2 regions of the Rudaeicoccus suwonensis genome follow, and region 2 is predicted to be linked to the other one. Evidence: riboswitches for the same ligand, from Rfam matches in the RefSeq annotation. Region 2 holds a riboswitch; the other holds the start of a gene.

Region 1 (4,210 bases), 120 kb from region 2:
TGCGCGAGCACGTCGTCCCGGAAGGCGCGGACGGCGCTGTCGTCGCGAGCCACCACCGGGTAGTCCGCGGGCGCCGGTTGCGGCACGTCCTTGGTCATGGGGCGCCCCTCGGAGACCCATGCCATCCGTCCGCCGTCCAACAAGCGCGCGTCGGGGTGTCCGAACAGGGTCAGCACCCACAACGCGTAGGCGGCCCACCAGTTGGATTTGTCGCCGTAGATGACCACTGTCGTGTCACGGTTGATGCCGCGTTGCGCCATCAACTCGGCGAAACGCCCGGCATCCACGAAGTCGCGGTTGACCGGGTCGTTGAGGTCTGTGTGCCAGTCGAGCTTGAAGCTGCCGGGGATGTGCCCCGTGTCGTACAGCAAGACGTCCTCGTCGGACTCCAGAACGACGAGATCGTCCCTCGATTCGTCGAGTCGGTCGGCCAACCATTGCGTCGTCACGAGGCGCTCGGGGTGGGCGTAGTCCGCGAGTTTGGCGCTGGGATCCACGGGTGCAGGCATGACCTCAACCTACGCCGCACGTATGACGATCGCTGCCGTGGCCGGTTCGACTCACCCGTCCGGTCGTGGGTTCGGACCGCGACCGGCTGGCAGTATGACGGGCATGTTCGGCTCCAGGAAGTCCGGGAAACAGACACCCGTCGCCCTCGACCAAGGTCCGATGGCGAGCAGCGCACTGGCACTGTCGCGACGGGTCCTCGCCATCGGCATCGACGGCGCCGCGGGATTCGACAGCGCCCAACAGGTCGCGGATGCTGCATTGCGGGACCACCGGCATCCGGATCGTGCCGTTCAGGGCATCGTGAGCCAGCATCGCAAGCTGGCCGCCAAAGCAGGATTTGTGACCGGTCTGGGTGGCTTCGTGACGATGGTGGTGGCGATGCCGACCAACATCCTCGGTTTCTACATCCTGACGACACGGATGGTTGCCGCCATCGCGATGGTCCGCGGGTATGACGTGCGCGACGAGCGGGTGCGCACCGCCATACTGCTCACGCTCGTGGGCACCGACGCCGACGATCTGCTGAAACGTGCCGGCGTCGTGAGTTCCGGCCGGCTGGCAGGCCTGGCGACCCGGCAACTGCCCGCTCCCGCGCTCATGGTCGTCAACAAAGCCGTCGGTTTCCGGCTGGTCAGCCAGCTCGGCGACAAGGTGTTCACCAAGCTCGGCAAGGGGATTCCGTTCGCAGGAGGGGTGCTCGGAGCGGGCTTGGACGTCCTGCTGCTCAACCGGATCGCCGCATCGGCCCTGCACGAATTCCCCGCCGCCGGAACCCGGATCGGCGCAGCGCGTTGACGCAGCATTCCTGAGTCGCGGGCCGAAGGGACACCCGTGGGCCAGGCGGACAGTCGGTGGGTCTTGCCCACAGAGCACGTATGTCGATCGCGTTGTCCACAGGCAGGGCGACAACATCGGCTGCGGAGCGTCAGCACGCACAACGCTGTCCGGCATGACATCCACCTTGCACGGCGTCGGAGAAACGATCGCCTACCTGCCGTACAGCTTCGGTTTCGTCCCGGCCGAGTCCGTCGTCCTTGTGGGCCTGCACAGCAAACGGGTGCAGGTCACCGCACGACTTGACATCCCCGATCCGGAAGACGTCGAGGACGCCGCCCGTCAGCTTGTCGAGCCGCTCTGGCAGCGGCCGATGGACGACTCGATGCTCATCGGGTACTCCAGCGACGATTGTTCACCGCAACCGTTGACCGACCGGTTGCTCGTGCTGCTGCCGCAGGCGGGAGTGCCGGTCAGCCATGTCCTTGAGGTGCGTGACGGTCGGTGGCGCGCCACCGCCTGCTCGTGTGGCGGTTGCTCGCGCTCCTGGCAACCGATTCCGGAGGCGTCCGAACTTGCCCCTGTCGCCGAGCAGGTCATGCGTGGGGTCGCTCCCGCGAGCCGCCGGGCGGATCTGGTCCGGCAACTGCAGGTGCACCGCCCGGTCGTAGCCGGCGCAATCGCCTCGACGATTGCATCGGGGCGTCGTTGCAATGACCCGGTGGAGTTGGCCGCGGCATTCGCGCGCGTGCTGTTGGACGACCGGCAGCCGGTCGCGCGTCTGCCGATCACGGTGCTGGCGGACGTGACCGCTGCTGTCGCCACCATCGACGTGCGCGACCACCTGTTGTCCTGGTTGATGCCGGACTTCATGCCGCCATCGGAGTGGCTGGCCCAGTGGCCCCAGCTCAGAGAGGTGCTCGGCCCGCCACCAAGGTCGGGTGATCTGGCTCGCGTCGACGACGACGAAGCGACTCGTCGGGCGGATCGCGCTGCGTGCATCCGGGGCCGGCTCATCGAATGGCTGCAGTGCGCGCCCGCCGGGCGGTCGGTGCCGATCCTGTTGCTTCTGGTCGGGCTCGAGTGGGCCGGTGGAGGAGGCGCATTGGCCAATGTCGCCGTGGAACGCGCGCTTGAGATCGAGCCGGACAACCGGCTGGCGGGGCTGATGTCGCATGCCCTGGCGCGCGGCCTGCGTCCCACCGTGCGAGAGGAACCCCGATCTGCCTAGCTGGTGCGGGGCGTGCGCTGGTACTTTCGAACGGTCACGAGTCTCAGCTGTTCGCGCTTGGCGTGAACAAAGCCCCGGCTGGCTGAGCGGCAACCCTCCTTCCGCGGTGGGGTGCCCCGGGTGAGGACAAGGTCGGCCCCGCTCGTCGGTGCCGACAAGCGCGGGCCGGACGGCCCCAGAGTCCAGGAGCTGCCGATGACCGTCACCGAACACCGACCGCACACGCTCGATGGGTGGTGCTCGCCGCCGAAGGGCAGCAATCCGGCAGCCCGCGCCATCCGGTTGGCCAACGTGCCGCTGGATGTGGGGGCGAGTCTGCCCGAGGTCGTCGTGACCTTCCAGACATGGGGGCGACTCAACGCGCGTCGTGACAACGCGGTGCTGGTCGAGCATGCGCTGACCGGTGACTCCCATGTCGTCGGTGCCGCCGGTCCGGGACAACCCAGCGCGGGGTGGTGGCCTGACCTCATCGGGCCGGGCCAACCACTGGACACCCGCGAGTTGTATGTCGTGGCTGCCAACGTGCTGGGCGGATGCCGCGGCACAACTGGGCCCGCTTCCGCAGCACCGGACGGCGCGCCATGGGGCGCGCGCTTCCCCAGAGTGACGATCCGCGACCAGGTACGTGTAGAGGCGCTGCTCGCTGACCATCTCGGCGTGGACGTGTGGCGGCTGGTCCTCGGGGGCTCCATGGGCGGGATGCGGGCCGTGGAGTGGGCAGCGGGTCACCCGGATCGAACTCGATCGGCGCTGGTCATCGCGAGCGCTCCCTGGGCCACCGCCGATCAGATCGCGTGGGGGCGCGCGCAGATGCAGGCGATCGTGAGCGATCCGGATTTCCAGGGTGGTGACTACTACGGCACCGGTCGTTCGCCCCGTGCCGGGCTGGGTCTGGCCAGGCAGATCGCCCACACCACCTATCGCAGTGCCGACGAGTTCGAGGATCGGTTCGGCCGCGCCGCGCAGGACTCCGAGAATCCGCTCGCCGGTGGCCGGTTCGCCGTCGAGAGCTATCTGGACCATCAAGCGGACAAGCTGGTCGCCCGGTTCGATGCCGGCGCATACCTGCACCTCACTGCGGCGATGGCGACTCATGACATCACCCGCGACCGCGGAGACCTGACCGACGTACTCGGCGGATTCGGCGGCATCCTGCGGGTGGCGGCGGTCGACTCCGACCGGCTGTTCCCGGTCGAACTGTCCGAACTCATGGCCAGGGCGCACGGCGACGACCCGGTGCGAGTCATCCGGTCGCGCCACGGGCACGACGGCTTCCTGATCGAGACCGACCAGATCGCCGGAGTCGTCAGCGAGGTGGTCGCCGACACCCGTCCCGCACGAACGCGTTGCGTCGGGTAGCGTCGGCGGCCGGCGGCCTCACGTCGTCGGCTCCGGCGCGAAAGGGAAGACACCATGGCGGTCGTCGTGGGTTATGTGCCCACCAGAGAGGGCCAGGCCGCGTTGCTGCGGGCCGCGACGGAGGCTTCTGTGCGAGGCACACCCCTGATCGTTCTCGACTCCACCCGACCGGCGGACGATGCCGCGGCCGACGGCGCTTCGGCGGGGGAGGCTCGAACCCAACTCGAAGCGCTCGGTGGGCTCGACGTCAGCTATGAAGTGCGGTCGGTGCCGCCGGGCGTCGAGTCCAGCGACGAACTGCTACGCATAGCCGAGGAGGAAACCGCTGACCTGCTG
Region 2 (4,210 bases):
CACGACCCACTGCAGCGCCTCGGCGGCCTTCTTGGGGTTGGTGATGATCGGGGTGATCAGGTGCGGGATTCCTTCGTAACCGGTGAGTTCGACCCGCTTGGGGTCGACCAGCACCATGCGGACCTCCTCGGGCGTGGAGCGCATGAGGATCGAGGTGATCATCGAGTTGACGAAGCTGGACTTACCGGCGCCGGTCGCGCCGGCGACCAGCAGGTGCGGCATCTTGGCCAGGTTGGCGATGACGTAGCCACCCTCGACGTCCTTGCCGACGCCCATCACCATCGGATGTTCGTTGCCGCGGGCAGCCTGGCTGCGCAGCACGTCGCCGAGGCTGACCTTCTCGCGGTCGGTGTTGGGGATCTCGATGCCGATCGCCGATTTGCCGGGAATCGGGCTGAGGATACGCACGTCGGCCGATGCCACGGCATACGAGATGTTCTTGGACAGTGCCGTCACGCGCTCGACCTTGGTGCCGGCGCCGAGTTCGACCTCGTAGCGCGTGACGGTCGGACCGCGGGTGAAGCCGGTCACCTGGGCGTCGACGTCGAAGGATTCCAGGGTGTCGGTCAGCGCCTGCACGACCCGGTCGTTGGCGGCGGACCTGGTCTTGTGCGGAGTGCCGGGCGCCAGCAGATCGGCTCCGGGCAGCGTGTAGGTCACGTCTCCGGCGAGCTGCAGTTGCTCGACGCGCGGCGGCAGGACGGCCGTCGGCGGGGCTTCGAGCGCAGGTTTGGGTCCGACCTTCTTCGGTATGTCGGGGCTCGCCAGCGACTCGTCGGTCCCGGGAAGGCGGTTGGAGTCGCCCGCTGCGGTTGCGGCGGCACCACCGGACGGTATGGCGGTGGTCGGTGGCAGGCCAGGTCGACGGTCCGCGCCGGTGGCACCGGCTGCGGCCTGTCCGGCGCCCGCCGAGGCGAGATCTGCCGCCACGTCGTAGACGTCGTTGACCGGCGCACGCTCACCCGGGCGCAGGATTCGCCCACCACGCGTCTTGCGGGGCACGACGGTCGCGGCCTGTTCGAAGGCTTCGTCACCGTCGAGGCCGGGCGCGTCGGCGCCCTTGGCCGAGCGGCGACGACGCTTGGGACGGTCGCCGTCGATGTCGGCGCCGTGCACGTCGGCGGCCACCGCGTCGAAGGGCTCGTCGTCATACTCGTCGTATTCCGACAACCCGTGCTCACCGAACAGTCGCCCACGCACCTGCCGCACCCGGGCGGGGATGAGCCGCACCGGCGTCGCGGTCATGACGAGGAGGCTGAAAACACCCAGCAGCAGCAGAAGCACGATCGCGCCGAGGTCGTGCACGGCCGCGACCACTGGGCTGGACGCCATGAATCCCACGATGCCGCCGGCTCTGCGCAACGCAGCACCATCGGACGGTTGCGGAATTCCCTTGGCAACACTGGTGATTCCGCACACCGAGACCGCGAACATCGCCAGACCGAGCAACACCCGGTTGGTGGCGTGATGCCCGCGCGGGGAACGCATGAGATGGATGCCGATGAGCAGCAACACCAGCGGGAGCACGAGCGCGCCGAGCCCGAAGGTCCCCGCGACCACGGAGTGGATGACGCCGCCGACAGGGCCAGCCAGGCCCCACCACTCGCGAGCGGCAATCACGACCGCGGCGGCGATGAGCCCGAAACCGAGCCCGTCGCGACGCAGTTCGGGCTCGAGGTCTCTCGCTGAGTGACCAACGCTACGGGCTGCTCCCCCGGCGACGTGGGCGACGCCCAACCAGGTGCCGCGGGCGGCGCGCATCGGCAGAGACAGACCGCCACCGGCCGGCTTCGCTCCGCCGCGAGCCTTGGGGGCAGCCGCCTTCTTCGCCGGAGGACGGGTCGAGGTGCGTCCCGACGCCGGCCGCGATCGCGCGCCCGAGCCGCTGGACGACTTCGGATTGCGGGTCGCGCGCGCGGTGGACGTGCTGGATGACGGACGGGTAGCCACGAAAGCACCGTACGCGAGTCACCGCCCGTCACAGGTGTCACACGCCGGAGCCCGTTCGAGGGGAATCTGAGCGGCCCGCCGGCGTGCATCTGCATGCGCATGTCGCGATACGTGCATGGGCATGTCGATGGACTGTCCCAGGATGCCGCCGCAGGTCTCATGTGACGAGATGGCGGTCGCACGAAGGGACACCCCCAGGATGCCCCCAAGGATGCCCGGGACGGTCTCGTATGACGAGATCGCTGTCCCATGGACTGGAGGCCGCTCGCGAGCTCCGGCTATGGTCTCTCGCAGGTCACGAGTCTCAGCGTCAAGCCCCGGCTGGCTGAGCGGCAACCCTCCTCCGCGGTGGGGTGCTCCGGGTGACGACCGGGCCGACGGCACCAACGCCGCCGGCAAGCGCGGACCACGACGGCAATTACTGGCGATGCCGTGCTGGTCCCTCGACCGGCAAGGAGCACGCCATGAGCATCGCCCAGTCTCTCCGCACGAACGTCGCCGACATCGACACCACCGGCACCAGCGACACCACCGACGCCACCGACACCGTCCAGTCGCGCACCCCCGCTCAGCCGCGGCGGCTCACCATCGCGCCCTCGGGCACGGCGCCTTCCGCACCGGCGCAGACATCTACCACGAGCGGGCATTCCTCGTCGCCGATCCCGTCGCCGATCCCGTCGACCGGACGCGTCTCGGGCAAGCTGTCGTCGTCGGCGCTGCCGCGCACCGTCTCCCACGAACTCGGCGTCCCCACCGTGCACCGCACGGTCACCGACTACGCCAACTTCGACCATGCCGCGACCACCCCTGCCCTCGAATCCGTCGCCCAGGCCGTCGAGCAGGTGCAGCGCCGCTACGGCTCGGTGCACCGCGGCGCCGGATACGCCAGCCGCGTCACGACCGGCTGGTTCGAGCAGGCTCGCGAGGAGGTCGCCCGATTCGTCGGAGCGCGCGAGGGCGACGAGGTCATCTTCACCCGTAACACGACCGATGCGCTGCGGCTGTTGTCGCACTGTCTGCCGCGTCGCACGCAGGTCATCGCCTGGGAGTCCGCACACCACGCGGCGTTGTTGCCCTGGGTGGCCCACCAGACCACCCGCCTGCCGGTGCCGTCGAGCGCGGCCGACGCCGTCGAGTTGCTGCGCTCCGCCCTAGCCGCCACCGATGGGCGCCACGTGCTGGTCGCCATCACCGGAGCGTGCAATGTCACGGGTGAGATCTGGCCTATCGCCGAACTCGTCGCAGTGGCAAAGGAATTCGGCGCTCGCACAGTGCTCGATGCCGCACAGCTGGCACCGCACCGGCCCATCGACCTGACCGACCTCGGCGTCGACTGGGTCGCGTTCTCCGGCCACAAGCTCTACGCACCGTATGGCGCAGGCGTGCTCGCCGGACAACGCGACTGGCTCGACGCGGCCACGCCATACCTGCCGGCGGGTGGCGCCACGGCCGCAGTGACCGCCCGGCACAATCACTGGCACACCGGGCCCGCCCGCCACGAAGGCGGCACTCCGAACGCAGTGGGCGCGATCGCGATCGCCGCCGCCTGCGCGGCATTGAGCGCACGCCGCGAGATCGTGCAGGAACACGAGCGCTCACTGCAGCAGACCCTGCGCGAGGGCCTTGCAAACATCGACGGCGTCACCCTCGTGCACGCACTCGGCCCCGACCGGCCCGGCGTGGGGGTCGTGACCTTCACCATCGACGGCATCGAGCCCGGGCTGGTCTCGCAGGTTCTGGCCGACGAGTACGCCATTGCGGTGCGCGACGGCCGCTTCTGCGCACACCTGCTGTGTGACGCGATCATCGGTCAGGGCCAGTCGGCGGTGCGCGCGAGCATCGGCCTGGCAACGACAGCCGAGCACGTGACGCGACTGATCGAGGGGGTGCGTCGGCTGGTGACGCAAGGCCCCGAGCTGTCCTATGTCCACACCGACGCCGGCTGGACCGCACCGGCCGACCCCCGCGACCTGAGCGAACCCCGCCCCTGGTGACAGCGGAACCTCGCCTTCACCACTGACCTCGTAAGCCCCAACAGGTCACGTACGCAACAACATTCACCGGCATACGGCGCTGACTGGGATTTCATCGACAGCTGCCGCAAAGATCACGGAAAGGTCACGGTTGAACTTGGCATCCGGCCGATAACCACGTACCTTCGATTCTCGGTGGTCATCCTTTCGTCGCCCTTGACGAAACGACCACTGGCGGGTATCGCATCCATGCGACCTCGCCATGCCAAGTGGCTCGCTGCGCACAG

The links. A riboswitch is a leader RNA that binds a small molecule or an ion and turns the genes downstream of it on or off. The one in region 2 is predicted to bind S-adenosylmethionine.
Region 1: linked by a shared signal. The riboswitch ahead of metX (homoserine O-acetyltransferase MetX) and the one ahead of BKA23_RS10795 (aminotransferase class V-fold PLP-dependent enzyme) in region 2 are both predicted to bind S-adenosylmethionine.

Annotation. Positions count from the first base shown of each region.
Region 1 is NZ_VIVQ01000001.1:2,253,772-2,257,981, reverse strand. It holds gene BKA23_RS10335 (sulfurtransferase) at 1-509, opposite strand, end outside; gene BKA23_RS10330 (EcsC family protein) at 508-1,305, shown strand; gene BKA23_RS10325 (DUF4192 domain-containing protein) at 1,460-2,515, shown strand; SAM riboswitch class IV at 2,548-2,682, shown strand; gene metX (homoserine O-acetyltransferase MetX) at 2,711-3,874, shown strand; gene BKA23_RS10315 (universal stress protein) at 3,929-4,210, shown strand, end outside.
Region 2 is NZ_VIVQ01000001.1:2,369,972-2,374,181, forward strand. It holds gene BKA23_RS10790 (DNA translocase FtsK) at 1-1,950, opposite strand, end outside; SAM riboswitch class IV at 2,244-2,358, shown strand; gene BKA23_RS10795 (aminotransferase class V-fold PLP-dependent enzyme) at 2,415-3,944, shown strand.